2 regions of the Pelorhabdus sp. sgz311002 genome follow, and region 2 is predicted to be linked to the other one. Evidence: riboswitches for the same ligand, from Rfam matches in the RefSeq annotation. Region 2 holds a riboswitch; the other holds the start of a gene.
What was found. A riboswitch is a leader RNA that binds a small molecule or an ion and turns the genes downstream of it on or off. The one in region 2 is predicted to bind glycine.
Positions count from the first base shown of each region.

Region 1: another riboswitch for glycine. It lies ahead of AC0NJP_RS08780 (ABC transporter substrate-binding protein); the one in region 2 lies ahead of AC0NJP_RS11590 (amino acid permease).

Region 1 covers NZ_JBWBCL010000004.1:232,623-240,734, forward strand. The annotation lists gene AC0NJP_RS08775 (methyl-accepting chemotaxis protein) at 1-1,778, shown strand, start outside; glycine riboswitch at 1,869-1,941, shown strand; glycine riboswitch at 1,954-2,052, shown strand; gene AC0NJP_RS08780 (ABC transporter substrate-binding protein) at 2,224-3,390, shown strand; gene AC0NJP_RS08785 (acetyl-CoA C-acetyltransferase) at 3,784-4,965, shown strand; gene AC0NJP_RS08790 (3-hydroxybutyryl-CoA dehydrogenase) at 4,978-5,835, shown strand; gene AC0NJP_RS08795 (acetate uptake transporter) at 6,060-6,668, shown strand; gene AC0NJP_RS08800 (pyridoxamine 5'-phosphate oxidase family protein) at 6,751-7,233, opposite strand; gene AC0NJP_RS08805 (iron-containing alcohol dehydrogenase family protein) at 7,431-8,112, shown strand, end outside.
Region 2 covers NZ_JBWBCL010000007.1:38,438-46,549, forward strand. The annotation lists gene AC0NJP_RS11585 (ATP-dependent helicase) at 1-1,066, shown strand, start outside; glycine riboswitch at 1,235-1,312, shown strand; glycine riboswitch at 1,316-1,392, shown strand; gene AC0NJP_RS11590 (amino acid permease) at 1,512-2,894, shown strand; gene AC0NJP_RS11595 (methyl-accepting chemotaxis protein) at 3,094-4,818, shown strand; gene AC0NJP_RS11600 (ECF transporter S component) at 4,913-5,422, shown strand; gene AC0NJP_RS11605 ((2Fe-2S)-binding protein) at 5,688-5,912, shown strand; gene AC0NJP_RS11610 (dihydrolipoyl dehydrogenase family protein) at 5,909-7,420, opposite strand; gene fliD (flagellar filament capping protein FliD) at 7,751-8,112, shown strand, end outside.

The DNA.
Region 1 (8,112 bases), on a different contig from region 2:
TTGTCAAGTTGCTACAAGAAACTCATGACCGTATCGGTAATTTTGATAATATTAACTACCTTTTACCGTCGGGTGAAGGGGTTCGTTATAATGGAACAACTACAAATGTAGCAGATCGTGACTACGTAAAAGCGGTTGTTAGTACGAAAAAGATTTATATTTCTGACCCCATATTGACAAGAGGGACAGGGCGCATGGGGGTTATCATTGCCGTTCCTGTTTTGGAGCAAGGAAACTTGACCGGGATTATTACTGGCAATGTATCGCTTGATAAGGTTACTGATTTAATTAAAGACAGTCGTTTCAAGGAAACTGGTTTTGTAGCGATTGCCGACAATAACGGCATGCTCATCGGTCATTCGCGCCAACCTGAACTTGTTGGCAACGTGAATTTTATGGATCGCAAAGTTAGTGATGCTGTCAAAACGACGCTGCCAGAAGTGGATAGTCGGTTTACGGCTCACTTTACGTCGGTTGCTGGTGGCAAGACGGTCATTGGTCAATATAAAAATCTCGATGGGGTTAGTCATGTGGCTGGCTTTGCGCCGATTTCCTTACCAGGAGGGAAGCAGTGGGTTACGATTGTATCAGCGCCTGAGGCGGAAGTTTTTGCAGCGACGAACCGATTGGCCAAAACACTGCTCTTTGTCTCGATAGCCGCTTTATTAGCTGCCGTGTTTTTTATCATTTGGATTAGTAATCACTTTGCTAAACCGATTCAATGGATTCGCGATGAATGCCAGCTTTTGGCCCGAGGGGATCTGTGCCCTGTTGCGTCGAAAGTGCAGTCAGACGATGAACTGGGACAACTGGCGCAAAGTTTTGCGGATATGCGTCTTACGCTGTGTCAGCTTGTGCAGCGGGTGAAACAGCAAGCGGAGGCAGTGAATAGTTCAGGCAGTCAGCTTAGGGAAAGCGCTGATCAATCGGCGCAGGCTTCGAATTTAGTGGCGCATTCTATTACGGAAATTGCTGGCGGTATGGCGGCAACGGCTGCTTCGGCGACTCATATCGCTGAAATTATTGATAACATGTCGAATCGCACAGCTCAAATAGCTGAGACGGCTCAAGCTGCTGCGGGAATTGCTCAAAATACGGCGAAAGAGGCTGAAATTGGCCAGAAAGCGGTTGGACAGGCAGTAGGGCAAATGGAACAGATTAATTCGGGGTCACAAGCAGTAGCCGCCGCGATTGAACAATTAGCAAAAGGATCAGATGCAATTCGTCCGATCGTGGCAATGATTTCGGAAATTGCTGGCCAAACGAATTTATTGGCCTTGAATGCCGCAATTGAGGCGGCTCGTGCCGGCGAGCAAGGCCGTGGGTTTGCCGTCGTAGCGGAAGAAGTAAGGAAATTAGCTGAGCAATCCAATCAGGCTGCCCAGAAAGTTACTTTACTGATTCAGGAAAATCAAACGAATATGGATCAGGCGATTGCTGCGGTACAGCTTGGTACAGAAGGGGTGCGCGTTGGTCGGGAAGTCGTGAATTCTGCTGGGAAAACCCTAGAAAATATTATGATAGCCATTGTAGCTTTATCAGAGCAGATGAAGGGGATTTCTGATTCGATCCAAACAATGGCGGATCATAGCAAATCAGTAGCTAAGGAAATTCACGGTGTCGATACAGTGAGTCGTAAGACAGCCGCGGAAGCTGAAACTGTTTCTGCCGCTACAGAGGAACAAGCTGCATCTATGGCGGAAATTGCATCGGCAAGTAAACGGTTAGCTGATCTTGCTGTAGATCTAAAGACAGCCGTAGAAAAATTTTCTGTGTAATTTTATATTTAATTACACTTGCATATTAAGCTATCTTGTTTTATAATTATAAACGTTTTCGATGTACACACTAAAACTACATATTTCCGGATGAGGTTTGCGAGAGAGAGGCTGAATCAGCCCGCCGAAGGAGTAAAACTCTCAGGTACTCATAAAATTGGGTGATATCGTAAAGGGACGGGACTCTGGAGAGATCCGAGCGCATCGGACGCCGAAGGTGAAATACAGCAGAATTGCTGGCAAAGCTCTCAGGCAAAAGGACAGAGACAAAAAGTGCGAATGTATTTAGTTTGTTTTATTCGTATTTTCTTTGTGATTCCAGAGTCAAATCATAGCTGATTTGACTCTGTTTGTTTTTGGGGGAGCTTTTTGGCATCGTTGCATGTAAGGTACATCGCAGATCAGTAAAGAAAGCAGCGATAGCTGTAAAAGGAGAGATTTTGAGATGGGGAAAAAATGGTTTCGGAGTATGACAGCGGCGCTTTTGGTACTGATGGCAGCCAGCTTTTTAGGGGGCTGTGGCGCTAGTTCTTCCAATGAAGTGCAAATTGGTCTACTGAATGAATTAACAGGCGGCAACGCTACCATGGGAAATTCTACTACGAATGGAGCGAAGCTAGCGATTAAAGAAGCGAACGCGAAAGGTGGCGTCTTGGGAAAACAAATTAAAGCCGTAGTGGCTGATAATAAAAGCGAGCCGTCTGAATCGGCTAATGCCATGACGAAACTAGCGACACAAGATCGTGTAGCAGCTGTTACCGGTATCTTTTCTAGTTCTAATGCCATTGCCGCTTCGAGCGTAGCTGAGTCGGTAAAAGTACCGCTGTTGGCAGTGGGGGCGACAAATCCCAAAGTAACAGTCGACGAAGGCACTGGTAAGGTAAAGGATTATACTTTTCGAGTTTGCTTTATTGATCCTTTCCAGGGGACCGTTGGCGCCAACTTTGTTTTAAATAATTTGAAACTGAAGAGCGCTGTTATTCTTGTCGATAACAGCAGTGACTATAGTAAAGGGTTGGCCGCTTTCTTCAAGAATGCCTTTACTAAGGGTGGCGGCGCCGTGCTTGCTGAAGAAGCGTATTTGCAGAAAGATCAGGATTTCAAAACGATTTTGACGAAAGTCAAAGGGTTACATGCTGATATTATTTATGTGCCTGGTTATTATGAAGAAGTAGGCAAGATTGTAAAACAAGCTAGAGAACTTGGAATCACATCGCCCATGCTTGGCGGCGATGGTTGGGATTCGCCTAAACTCGTAGAGATTGCTACGCCAGAAGCGCTTAACAATACTTATTTCACGAACCATTATGCGGTTGATAACACAAATCCCACATCGCAGGCTTTTGTGGCTGCCTATAAACAAGAATATGGCCAATCGCCTGATGCGATGGCGGTACTTGGCTATGATGCAGCCAATGTTTTGATTCACGCCATTCAGCAGGCTAATAGCTTAGAGCCGGCGAAGATCCGTGAGGCTTTGGCGGCAACAAAAGATTTTGCTGCAATTACGGGAAATATTACATTGAATGCGACGCATGATGCCGTAAAAAATGCGGTAATCATCGAAATGAAAGATGGCAAACAAGTCTTTAAAGCTACAGTCAATCCCTGATTAGCGATGGAAGAGAATATAATACAAGAAATTTTGTAAAAATAGGAGCAGCAGGAATGATTTAGAATTCCTGCTGCTCTTACATATTTTGTGAAAAAATATACTTAATAAGACGGTGAACTTTTTGGAGAATTATCGGGAATTGCAGTATATAGACACAAATGATGAAAAACAAGACATGATACGAACAAAATAATAGACATGTTAGACAAAGTTATCATTTTAATTTTCAGATTATTTTAAAGAAAACGTATATTTTGAACGGCTTTTCTGCAAATAAAGCCAAGTCTAATTTTTGTCGGAAAAGCTGGTATGGATCTTGCAATATAAAGACCGTGAGAGCCAAAGGGACTCTTGCCAGAATAAGAGAGAAAACTGTGAGGGGGTATTTTAATGAAAGAAGCAGTTATTGTGAGTGCTGTACGTACGGCTGTTGGCAGTTTTAATGGTTCATTGGCGTCACTGTCGGCGGTAGAATTAGGGGAAATCGTAATTCGTGAAGCCTTGTGCCGAGCAAAAGTGAATCCAGAGCTTGTTGATGAAGTGATTATGGGCAATGTATTGCAGGCTGGTCTTGGCCAGAATCCGGCAAGGCAGGCTGCTGTTAAGGCGGGGATTCCGAAAGAAGTTCCGGCATTTACTGTAAATAAAGTTTGCGGCAGTGGTTTGAAGACGGTGAATCTAGCGGCACAGGCTATTATTGCGGGCGATGCTGATATTATTGTAGCAGGCGGCATGGAAAGCATGTCGAATGCACCCTATCTGTTAGGCAATCAGGCGCGGTGGGGCTATCGTATGGGCCATAGTAAAGTAATTGACAGTATGATCCATGATGGTTTATGGTGCGCGTTTGAAGATTATCATATGGGTATTACCGCCGAAAATGTGGCAGAGAAGTTTGGTATTACCCGCGAAATGCAAGATGAGCTCGCAGCATTATCACAGCAACGAGCGATTGCTGCCATTGAAGCGGGGGCTTTTAAAGAAGAAATTGTACCAGTTACCTTGAAAACTCGTCGGGGCGAGGCTGTTTTTGCTGTGGATGAATATCCGAAAGCGGGTACGACTAAAGAAACAGTAGGTAAACTCAAGGCGGCTTTTCGTAAAGATGGTTCAGTGACAGCTGCTAATGCGTCGGGAATTAATGACGGTGCTGCGGCGCTTGTCATTATGAGCGCTGAAAAATGCGCCGAATTAAAGCTTACGCCGTTAGCGAAGATTCGTTCCTATGGTGCAGCTGGCGTGGATCCGTCCATTATGGGGATTGGTCCGATTCCTGCTACACGGAAAGCTTTGCAGAAAGCTGGTCTTTCTGTAGCGGATCTTGATTTAATTGAAGCAAATGAAGCCTTTGCGGCGCAATTCTTGGCTGTTGGTAAAGAATTAGGCTTTGATCAAGAAAAAGTGAATGTCAATGGCGGTGCGATTGCAATTGGTCATCCGATTGGGGCCAGCGGGGCGCGGATTCTTGTTACATTGCTTCATGCCTTAAAACAGCGCGATCAAAAGATCGGCCTAGCTACGCTTTGCATTGGCGGCGGCCAAGGAATCGCGACAATTGTGGAAAGAATATAAGGAGGAGATAATATGGCTATAGAAAAAGTGCTAGTAATTGGCGCCGGACAAATGGGTAGCGGCATTGCTCAAGTTATGGCGCAAAGCGGTTTAGCCGTAGTTTTGCGTGATATCAAAGAAGAATTTGTTCAAAAAGGGTTTCAGGGAATTCAAAAGAATCTGGCGAAGCAAGCTGAGAAAGGCAAAATAACGGAAGCCGAAGCGGCGGCCATTTTAGAACGGATTTGTCCAGTTACCGAAATGGATGCAGCTGCCTGCAAAGTGGATCTTGTGATTGAAGCTGCTATTGAAAATATGGCCATTAAAGCGGACATTTTTGGTCAGCTCGACGCTTTATGTCCTGATCATACCATTTTCGCCACGAATACTTCATCGTTGCCGATTACCGCTGTAGCAGCTAAGACGAAACGACCAGATCGCTTTATTGGGATGCATTTCTTTAATCCAGCGCCAGTTATGAAGCTTGTGGAAGTCATTCGTGGTTTGGCCACTAGTGAAGAAACGTATCAAGCTGTCTATAATTTGGCGGTTCAGACCGGCAAATCACCGGTGACAATTCATGATGCGCCTGGTTTTGCTGGCAATCGTATTATGATTCCCATGATTAATGAAGCTATTTTTACGTATGCCGAGGGCGTTGCTTCCGTAGAAGATATTGATGCTGTAGCGAAGTTAGGTTTTAATCACCCCATGGGACCGCTAGCTTTATCAGACTTGATTGGCAATGACACGGTACTAGCGATAATGGAAGTTCTCTATGAAGGTTATGGTGATCCTAAATATCGGCCTTGTCCGCTGCTCAAGAAGATGGTCCAGGCTGGGTATTTAGGGAGAAAGACAGGCAAAGGCTTCTACGATTATAAGAGCTAAGCTGTAAAGTTCGCCAGGAAGAACATCTTCCTGGCCTTTTTTTGACAAAAAAATAATAAAAGCACTAAAAATCAAATATTCAAAAATATTTATAATGCTTTATTTATCTTTAAAAATCGTTATAAATCATCATTTTTAAAAGATAAACCTATCATAATTCGATAATTGACGATTTACTTGCATTATGATATCTTTATTGTGAATTATATTAAAGGAGGTATGGAATGAGTCACGGAAATGAGCAAAAAATGCAAATTGTTGTCGCAGACCCTTCCGCATTAGGTCTTTTTGGTTTAGCAATGGTTACTTTGGTGGCGGCATCGCAAAAATTAGCCTGGACTACAGGTGTATCTTTCGTGATTCCCTGGGCGATTTTTTTGGGTTCTATTGCCCAGATGATGGCTTGCGTTTATGATTTCAAGCATAATAATCTGTTTGGCGCTACTGTTTTTGGCGCCTATGGTCTGTTCTGGATTAGTGTAGCTATGGCTTGGATGATTAAAGCCGGCGTGTTTGGCGCTACTTTAGCGAATACAGCCGATCTGAAACAGCTTGGTTTTGCCTTTATTGGGTATCTTATTTTTTCGCTGTTCGGGACAGTAGCGGCAGCAGAGACGAATAAGATTATTTTTTCGATTATGGTCTTAATTGATGTATTATTTATTACGTTGGCGCTCGATAGCTTCGGGGTTCACTGGGCTCATTCGATTGCTGCTTGGACAGAATTAACAATCTCTATGTTAGGCTTTTACGGTTCAGGCGCGACGTTTCTTAATAAGTGGTTTAACAAGCCATTTCTGCCATTAGGGAAACCCTTTGGCGTCTTTAAATAAAACTTTTTTTAAAATAAGAAGAAGCCCTCTTACCAGCCTTGCTTAACAGCAAGCTAGTACAGAGGGCTTCTTCTTTATGTTGTTACTCTACCAGGCAGAAGCCGCCTTGGCAGAGCGCCATTTCAATGTCGGGGTCGTATTCCTGAGGCAAATTTACACGAGTTGTTGCTGTATGGTGATCTTGGACATAGCGAATTTCATGAATGCCAAGACGATAGTACACAAGTTTCGGGTCATCCGGTCCGGTAAAGTATTTTTGTAAGGCCGGAACTTCTCTAAAAATAATTTCTTTTTGCACGGCTAATTCTTTTTGGATACCTAGTTGCGCATGGAGACGACCATAGATATTGACAAGTTCGCCATTTTTGCCATAGACGCAAAGTTCAACGCGGGGATTTTTTTCAATTTCGCTGAATTGTCTTGTTTCACAGCTATTGAAAAGCCAGATATGGCCATCCTTATCAATATAAGGATACATGGGGCGTACATGAGGGCGATTGTCCTCTACTGTGCCGACAAAAGCGATTTCGCTTTTGACAAGATCAATGACTTGTTGTTCGTACATTTCAGAGACCTCCTCTTGTTTGTAACGTTAAATTCCTATTTCGTCAAAGAAAAAAAGATTCCTGCTGGATAATTATTTTTTTCGTTCTTTTTATACAGAAAAATCATCTTTTTTTGGTGGCTTGTTACATAGACGGCGCTTCTTTTTTCTTGTTATTATAATAAAGTAACTATTTGGATTTTAAGGAGCGTGTTACGATGAAACTGAATTTTTATATGCCTACCAAGGTATTCTTTGGGGAAAACTGTTTGGCTGAGCAAGCGGCGCAGTTCAAGCAGCTTGGCACAAAAGCCTTTATTGCTACCGGCAAAAGCTCGGCGCAAAATGGATCGCTGGCGGCGGTTACGGCGGCCTTAACAGCAAGCAATATTGATTATACGCTGTTTGATCGTATTTCCAGTAATCCTTCAGTTACTTTAGTCCGCGAAGCGGCAAAGTTGGCCAGGGAGGAAAAAACCGATTTTATTATCGGGATTGGCGGCGGCTCGCCCATGGATGCGGCAAAAGCAATCGCTGTATTAACTTATAATGAAGTTGATGATGTTCGCCTGTTTAGCGGTCCCTATGATCAGCCAGTGCTGCCTGTTGTTGCTGTGCCTACTACAGCTGGTACCGGCAGTGAAGTGACGCAGTATTCTATTTTGACCAATGAGAAAGAAGAAACTAAGACAAGTATTGCTAGTGAAGTGATTTTTCCGAAACTGGCCTTTTTAGATCCGGGGTTTATGGCCGATCTGCCGCAGCGAGTAACGATTCATACGGCGGTTGACGCATTGTCTCATGCGGTGGAAGGCTATCTTTCTACAAAGGCAACGACTATGAGCAGCTTGGTTGCAACTGAGAGTATGACGCTGCTCGGCGAATGTTTAAAGCAGCTTA
Region 2 (8,112 bases):
TGCCATGCAAGATGAGGACAAGCGATTTTTTTCGCACTGGGTTGTAGCTGATATTTTAAACTTTATGCGACTTAGTTACTCTGATAAACGCATTGATATTTTTGAAAAGGTTTTTGCGAAGATGAACGGCTATATTACGAAACAGCAGCTAGAAGCCGTAAAAGAGTTAGGAAATCATGAGTCGGTATTTCAGAATTTACTCCGCCATGTACCGCTGCAGGACTATCAGTGGCCGCTCATTGAAACTTGTCGGGACGTAATTATTTCTTTAAAAGAAAAAAAGCCTCTGGCAGCCATTGCGGCAATTCGCCATCAGCTTGGTTACGACAAGGCCTTAGATCGAATGTGTGACCGACTGGGGTTTCGCAAGGAATATCTCTTGGGCATTTTAAACACACTCGAGGAGATTGCATCAGGACTTGATAGTGTCGAAGCCTTTGCCAACCGGCTAAAGCATTTAGAAACTGTGACTAAGCAGGCGAGACAGAAAAAAGATCATCAAGTGACTCTGTCGACCTTTCATAGCGCGAAAGGAATGGAGTTTGACAAGGTCTATATGATTGATTTGATTGAAGGGATTATTCCTGCGGCCAGCGATGTAACAGAGAAACAGCAGGGAAAACCAGCGGCGATGGCCGAGGCGGTTCGTCTCTTTTATGTGGCGATGACGCGAGCTAGACATCACCTTGAATTGATAACTTATGAGAAGCGCGATCAGGAAAAAGTCAGTGAGTCGCAGTTTGTTATGGCCATACGCCATATGGTAACGCCGCCCAAGGCGCCGTCGCCGCAAGCTTGGCAATCCAAGTGTCAGCCACTGTCCGTGAAAAGTCCCTTTGCAAGCACGCGGCTAGTGCCAACTCAGCCAGCAAAAGTTTTATCGCCTACCGCCATTCGTAAGCGCGAGGGGCTGAAGGTAGGCGCTCATGTTAGACATGCTCGGTTCGGTGAGGGCCAGATTACGGCGCTCAATGCGGTGAGTCTCGATATTCAGTTTGCCGACAAGGTGAAAACTTTAGCAGTTGCCGTGTGTTTAAAGGAAGGCTTTCTGGAGCCTGTCCGCTAAAGTAGCGATAAAAGATATTGGCTAGGAAAGTAAGCTATTAACTAATGATCGGGATTTATTGTAGCTCATATACGCACAGAAAAGAAAAGTGTTTGTTTAAGGTTGACAATTTCTGTGAAGAGTGCTAAAGTATGTAACTGTACTATCAAAGTGAATACCGAACTTCGTATGAAGGTAACGGGAGAGAGATTAGCAATAATCCGCCGAAGATGTTATGCTTTCAGGCAAAAGAACCGTTACTGGACGAACCTCTGGAGAGCCTCAATTGAGCACCGAAGGAGCAAGCTGATACTAAATCAGTGAATCTCTCAGGTAAAAGGACAGAGCAGACAAAGCTATTTTCTTGCTGTTTTATTTTGAGGCCAAATTTTTAAATTTGGCCTCTTTCTGTTTTTCTCGAGGCTGGTATTTGGCACGTAGTAACAGAACGGAAGGCGGGATACATATGTCAGAAGAACAAACTTTATCACGGGGGCTGAAAAATCGTCATGTTCAGCTGCTGGCCATTGGCGGGGCGATTGGAACAGGCCTGTTTCTCGGTTCAGGTCGTTCGATTCACTTAGCGGGGCCATCGATTTTATTTGCCTATATGATTACAGGCACGATTTGTTTTTTTGTAATGCGGGCGCTAGGCGAATTGCTACTCTCTAACAGCAAATATCATTCTTTTGTGGATTTTGTCCGCGACTATATGGGTAACGGCGCTGCCTTTATTACGGGTTGGACATACTGGTTTTGTTGGATTTCCTTGGCAATGGCCGATGTGACGGCTGCGGGGCTGTATATTCAGTATTGGTTTCCCCATATCGCGCAATGGGTTCCCAGTCTCATGATTTTAGTTGTGCTGCTGATTATGAATTTGACGGCGGTAAAGCATTTTGGTGAAATGGAATTTTGGTTTGCTTTGATTAAAGTTGTGGCGATTCTCGCACTTATAGTAATTGGTTCGTTTATGGTTATCAAAGGGTTTGCGACTGACGCTGGCCCGTCAAGCTTTGCCAATCTCTGGAGTTACGGCGGTTGGGTTCCTAACGGAATCAGCGGGTTCATTCTTTCTTTCCAAATGGTTGTATTTGCTTTCACGGGGATTGAATTAGTCGGCTTGACTGCGGGGGAAACGGAAAACCCCGAAAAGGTTATTCCCAAGGCCATTAATCATATTCCACTTCGAATTATTGTGTTTTACTTTGGCGCTCTCTTTGTCATTATGAGTATTTATCCCTGGACGGCGCTCAGTCCGGCAAAAAGCCCTTTCGTGCAGGTTTTCTCGGCAATCGGGATTACTGCAGCGGCCACGATTGTCAATTTTGTTGTCTTAACTTCGGCGGCATCGGCTTGCAACAGCGGTATTTTTAGTACGAGCCGCATGGTTTATGCTTTAGCGAAAGAAAGCAACGCACCAGAATCAATGAAAAAATTAACTTCCAATCAAGTACCGGCGAATGCTACGCTCTTTTCGGCTTTTGTTGTACTATTAGCCGTGATTCTACAATATATTATGCCAGAAAGCGTCTTTGTTTTGATTACCAGTATTTCGACGTTCTGCTTCATTTTTATCTGGGCGATGATCACAATTTGTCACTTGAAATATCGTAAGACGAGACCAGACCTTGCGGCGAAAAATAAATTTAAAATGCCTCTATATCCGGTGATTAATTATATTATTTTAGCTTTCTTTGCCTTTGTATTAGTCACCTTGGCTTTAAATGAAGAAACACGCGTTGCTCTGTTTGTGACGCCAGTATGGTTTATTATGCTTGGCGTGATTTATAAAGCCGCGAAGAGCAGAACGAAAGAAGCCGAGGACGGCGAAAGCAGTTTAGCTTAATAAAGTGAAAATTTTGTCAATTTAATAGAGGAATTCTAAAATTTTGCTAGAAATAAACATGTAAGCTATGTAAGCAAAGAAATAGCTTATGAGAAGGCCTATGCTTCGGCGGGGGCCTTCTTTTTTTATCAACAAGGAAAGGGAGGCTAACGATTACTTTTTACTTATTTACATTACAGTAGCGAAAGGATTGAGGCATATGAATTTTAATCACCTAAAAATCGGGAAAAAACTCTACTTAGGATTTGGAATTGTTATGGTGCTCATGCTTTTCGTAGTAGGTTATTCCTATCTTCAATTTACTGCTGAATCAGATGCTATTGCAATGAATGTTCATACCTATGAAGTGATGGGTGAGGCCGATGCAATGTTAACGAGTTTGGTGAATATGGAAACAGGCGAGCGTGGTTTTGCTTTGACGGGGAAGGAAGATTTTTTGGAACCTTATAAGCAAGGTACAAGCAGTTTTCAAGAACACTTTAATAAGATAAAAGACCTTACTTCAGATAATCCGAAACAGCAAGAACGATTGACAAGTTTACTGCAGTACGAAAGATCCTGGTTGGCGGCAGAAGGCGAAACATTAATTAATCTTCGACGGCAAGCTGTAATGGGCCAGGGGAAGATAGAGGATGTAATTGCCTTTGTACAGTCAGGCAAAGGGAAAGCAAATATGGATAGCATGCGGCAACTTCTTGCTGATATAAAAGGAGAAGAACAGGGGCTTTTAGCAAAACGGTCGGCCGAACTTAAAAGTGGTGAAGTTCGAACGAAAATAGCTATGTTTGGCGGTAGTGTGATAGGGGTTTTGCTATCGGTCATACTAGCTGTTTTGATTACAAGAGGAATCACGAAGCCGATCAATCTTTTGTATCGGGAACTGACGAAGCTTGTTGAAAATGGCGGCGATCTGCGGCAAAGTATCCAAGTAGAGGCAAAAGATGAAATTGGTGATTTGGCAAACGCGGCGAATCAGTTTCTTGCGGATCTCCGGCAAATTATGGCCCAGATATTGAAAAATGCACAGCGAGTTGGTTCTTCCACGGCAGATTTAACGGAAAATGCGGAACAATCCGCTCAGGCGACGAATCAAGTGGCTGGGGCTATATCGGAAGTGGCTCAGGGGGCTGCTAAGCAAGTACAGGCAGTTACGGATGCTTCCGCGGTAATTGAGAAAATGTCTGCCGGAATTGATCAGGTAGCAGCGAACGCAAGCGTTGTATCAGGCGTAGCGGAAAAGACCGCAAAAGCGGCTGCCGAAGGGGATAAAGCTGTGAATGCTGCCATCGGGCAAATGGATATTATTGATCAGTCTGTATCCAGTTCGGCTAGGTTTGTTACAGTTCTTGGCGAACGTTCAAAAGAGATCGGACAAATCGTCGATGCTATTTCTGGCATTGCGGGCCAAACGAATTTACTGGCTTTGAATGCAGCGATTGAAGCTGCTCGCGCCGGGGAACAGGGAAAAGGCTTTGCTGTTGTAGCGGAAGAAGTACGCAAGCTGGCGGAACAGTCACAGGAAGCGGCGAAGCAAATCGCTGGCTTAATTAGTGAGATCCAAACTGATACGAATAGTGCGGTTACAGCGATGAATGAAGGAACACGGGAAGTTAAGGTGGGGGCTGACGTAGTAAAGACAGCTGGAAAAGCTTTTCAGGATATTGTATCACTCATTGGCGAAGTTTCGTCTCAAGTCAAAGATATTTCTGCTGCTATTCAGCAAATGGCGGCAGGCAGCCGACAAGTTGTAGTGACAGTCCGGCAGATTGATACAATTAGTAAGGAGGCGGCAGAGCAAACGCATACGGTTTCAGCGGCGACAGAGGAGCAGTCAGCTTCTATGGAAGAGATTGCTGCTTCCAGTCAGGCTTTAGCCAAAATGGCAGATGAGCTGCAACAGGCTGTAAGTAAATTTAAAGTATAAGGCTTGTTAAAACGAGATTTGCCTATTGTGTAAATTTGTTTCGTGTGATATGGTAGATAAATATTTTATTTTTCGATAAGGCAGGCATTTAAGAATGAAACAGTCTTCTACGTATCAAACGAAACAATTGGTTATGGCAGCTTTAGGCATCGCACTCGTGTTTATTTGCACTTCTTTTGTTAATATTCGTTTGCCCATTGCGGCAAACGGCGGACTCATTCACTTAGGCAATGTACCTCTCTTTATTATGGCGATTCTTTACGGTCGCTGGTTTGGCGCTTTTGCTGGTGGTATTGGCATGGCTTTATTTGATGTAGTTGGCGGCTGGTTTTTATGGGCGCCATTTACCCTTGTGATTGTTGGGCTAATGGGTTATGTTGTCGGTGCAATTTGTGAATCACGGCAGAGTTTTTCTGCCTATGTTTTAGCGTTGCTAGCAGCCTGCCTGATTAAGGTGGTTGGCTATTATGGGGCGGAAGGTATTATTTATGGCAACTGGGTGGCGCCAATGCTATCTGTTCCTGGCAATCTGGTACAGATTGGCGTAGCTGCAATTCTTGTCCTGCCCTTGGCTACCAGATTAAAAGCATATGTGAAAAGGTAAAAGAAAATTATAGGAAGTAGCTGTTTATTAAATAGCTATTTAGAAATAGCTTGTTTTGAAGTTTTAAGACTGCCTTTTGGCAGTCTTTTTTTGACTAAGGTTTTATTAAAGGTATATTTAAAAGAAAGTAGAAAATAATTACTATAAAGTAAAAATGATAATCATCAAATGGAAACGAACATTATTAACTGGAAATACTCATTACAAAGCTAGAACAATCATCACAAAAGGAAATCATTCAGTGAATAAATGGGGGGATATTTTTATGGAAGAACAAGAATTACAACAGCAAGTACTCGATAAATTAACCAAGGTTTGTTTATGCAAAGGCATTAGTCGGGCGACGATGAAGAAGACTATTGCGGCAGGGGCTGATTCGGTAGTCGCGGTGCAAAAAAAGACAGGAGCCGGGTCTGGCTCCTGTCATGGACGGCGTTGTACGCCTAAAATTGAAGCATTGTTAGAAGATCATTTGCTAAGCAGCGATTAGTCCGGGAAGTAATATTGAATCCACATAATCACTTCTGATAACGAGGGATGAGGCGTCATTGTTTCACCGACACTTACAATGGAGCGGGGATCAAGATTGCGAACTAGGCGGGAACGTCTTAAGTTTTCCGTTGTGGGTGAAGCAATATGGTCGTGGACGGGTGTCAGACGCGTTTCGCCAGCATTCATCAGATTGACGAAAGGCTGAAGTAAAATCGAGGCTTGTGGTCCGACGATATGGATGCCCAAGATATTTTTCGTTTCTTTCTCTACAATTACTTTTACGAAGCCGTCTTCGGCATCGCCAGGATTGAAGCCAAGAGCGAAGCCTTTTGCGGTAGCGGAATAATGGTGCTTGGCCGTGGTAATTTCGTAGCCTTGTTTGAGTGCTTCTGCTTCGGTAAGCCCTACGTGGGCAACCTGCGGGAAGGTGTAGGTTACGGCAGGGACAATATCATAACGAGCCCAGCGCCAGTCACTGGGGTGATGGTCGCCAAAGAGGTTATGAGCTAAAATATCGGCTTCATAGTTGGCTTTATGGCGAAAGGGCGCTTCGCCGTTGACATCACCTAACGCCCAAATTCCAGCGGCGCTTGTTTCCAGAAATTCATTGGTAACAATCCAGCCGCGATCATTCATTTCTACGGCGGTATGTTCAAGCTGCAGTGTGTCCGCATTCGACTCAATTCCGGTGGAGAGCATGATTTCCTGCGCTGCGATTTCAATAGTTTGGTTGTTTGTTTTATCAAGGAGGCGAAGGATTTTTTTATCTTCACCTTGTTCTACTTGCAGCGGCTTATGATTGACGAGGACTGTTATGCCTGCTTGGCGCAAGCCCTGCAGTAAGTGAGCGGAAATTTCGCTGTCTTCTCGCGGTAATAGGCGGACATTTTGCTGAACTACCGTTACTTTCGTGCCAGCAGCGGCAAATACGTGGGCGAATTCTGTGCCGATGGGGCCGCCGCCGATGATAATGAGATCTTTAAAGGGCTGAGCCGGATATTTTTCACCAAAGAAAGTTTCTGATGTGAGATAGCCTGTTGCTTCGAGTCCCTCAATTGTGGGGATTTTCGTACGGGCGCCTACGGCGAGAATGATTTTTTCGGCGGTAAATTCCTCAGATAAGGCGCCATCAGGCAGGGTTACCTGTAAGGTTTTTTCGCCAGTGAAGTGACCGATTCCCCGATAAACATCTAGTTCTTCGATGGACTCATAGTAGGAACGCAGTTCGTCGCTTTCATTTATTTTTTTCCAAACGCGTTTTGTTACAAGTTCCCAATTCATCGAAGCAGGCGCTACATTGACGCCGATTTTTGGTAGTTCCTGAATTTCTCGAATATAATCTGCTGCCGTAACCATGACTTTCGTAGGAATACAGCCTCGTGTTAGGCAGGTTCCGCCAAATTTCCCTTTTTCAATTTGGGCGCATTTTAAGCCTTGTTTTAAGGCGGCATCTAAGACAATATTCGCCGCCCCTGTGCCAATTACGACAACATCGTATTTTTTCATGACTGTTTACTCCTTTTCAGAATAAAGGTGATCTTTTGCCAGAATCAAGAAGCTTTCTGATTTAGACTTTTACCAAGTAATTTCGCCTATTCGTAAGCAATATCCTTGAAAAGTCTAGCTGTTTAAAGGTTTTTTTAAGAATCATTTAATCATCAGACTATTTTTTTCGATATAAAGAATGAGAGGTTTTTAGCTGGGAGAAGAGAAGTCACAAAGCGAAAGGTGTGGCGTTTTATGGCGATACATATTAACAATTCCGTTAATTCATATTTGTTTACAAAGATTTTTTTGAATCAGAATAGTTCCAAGGTAGGTCAGAACGACTCCTTTTTGACAGATTACATGAATCTTGCGGCAAATAACACAACATTTTCCATTAATTCAAATTTATCAGCTGCAAATTTTAAAGCGAAGCAGGAAGAGTATCAGAATCAGACAGCTGGTTTTAAGACGGCTATTAGTAATTTGCAGACAAGATCGCAAACCTTAACAGGAACTGCGAGTGTGTTGAATAAAAAGTATGTTTCGGACTCGACGGGGGCTGTTACTGGTGAAGCTAAAACCGCAGCGAAATCAGCCACTTATGATGTAAGTGTAGAAAAAGTGGCCACAGCCCAGCAAAATCAGGGAAAAACTCTTACGGCTACTGGCTTGGGTGGAATTGGCGCTGGTGTCTATACGATGGGGCTTAC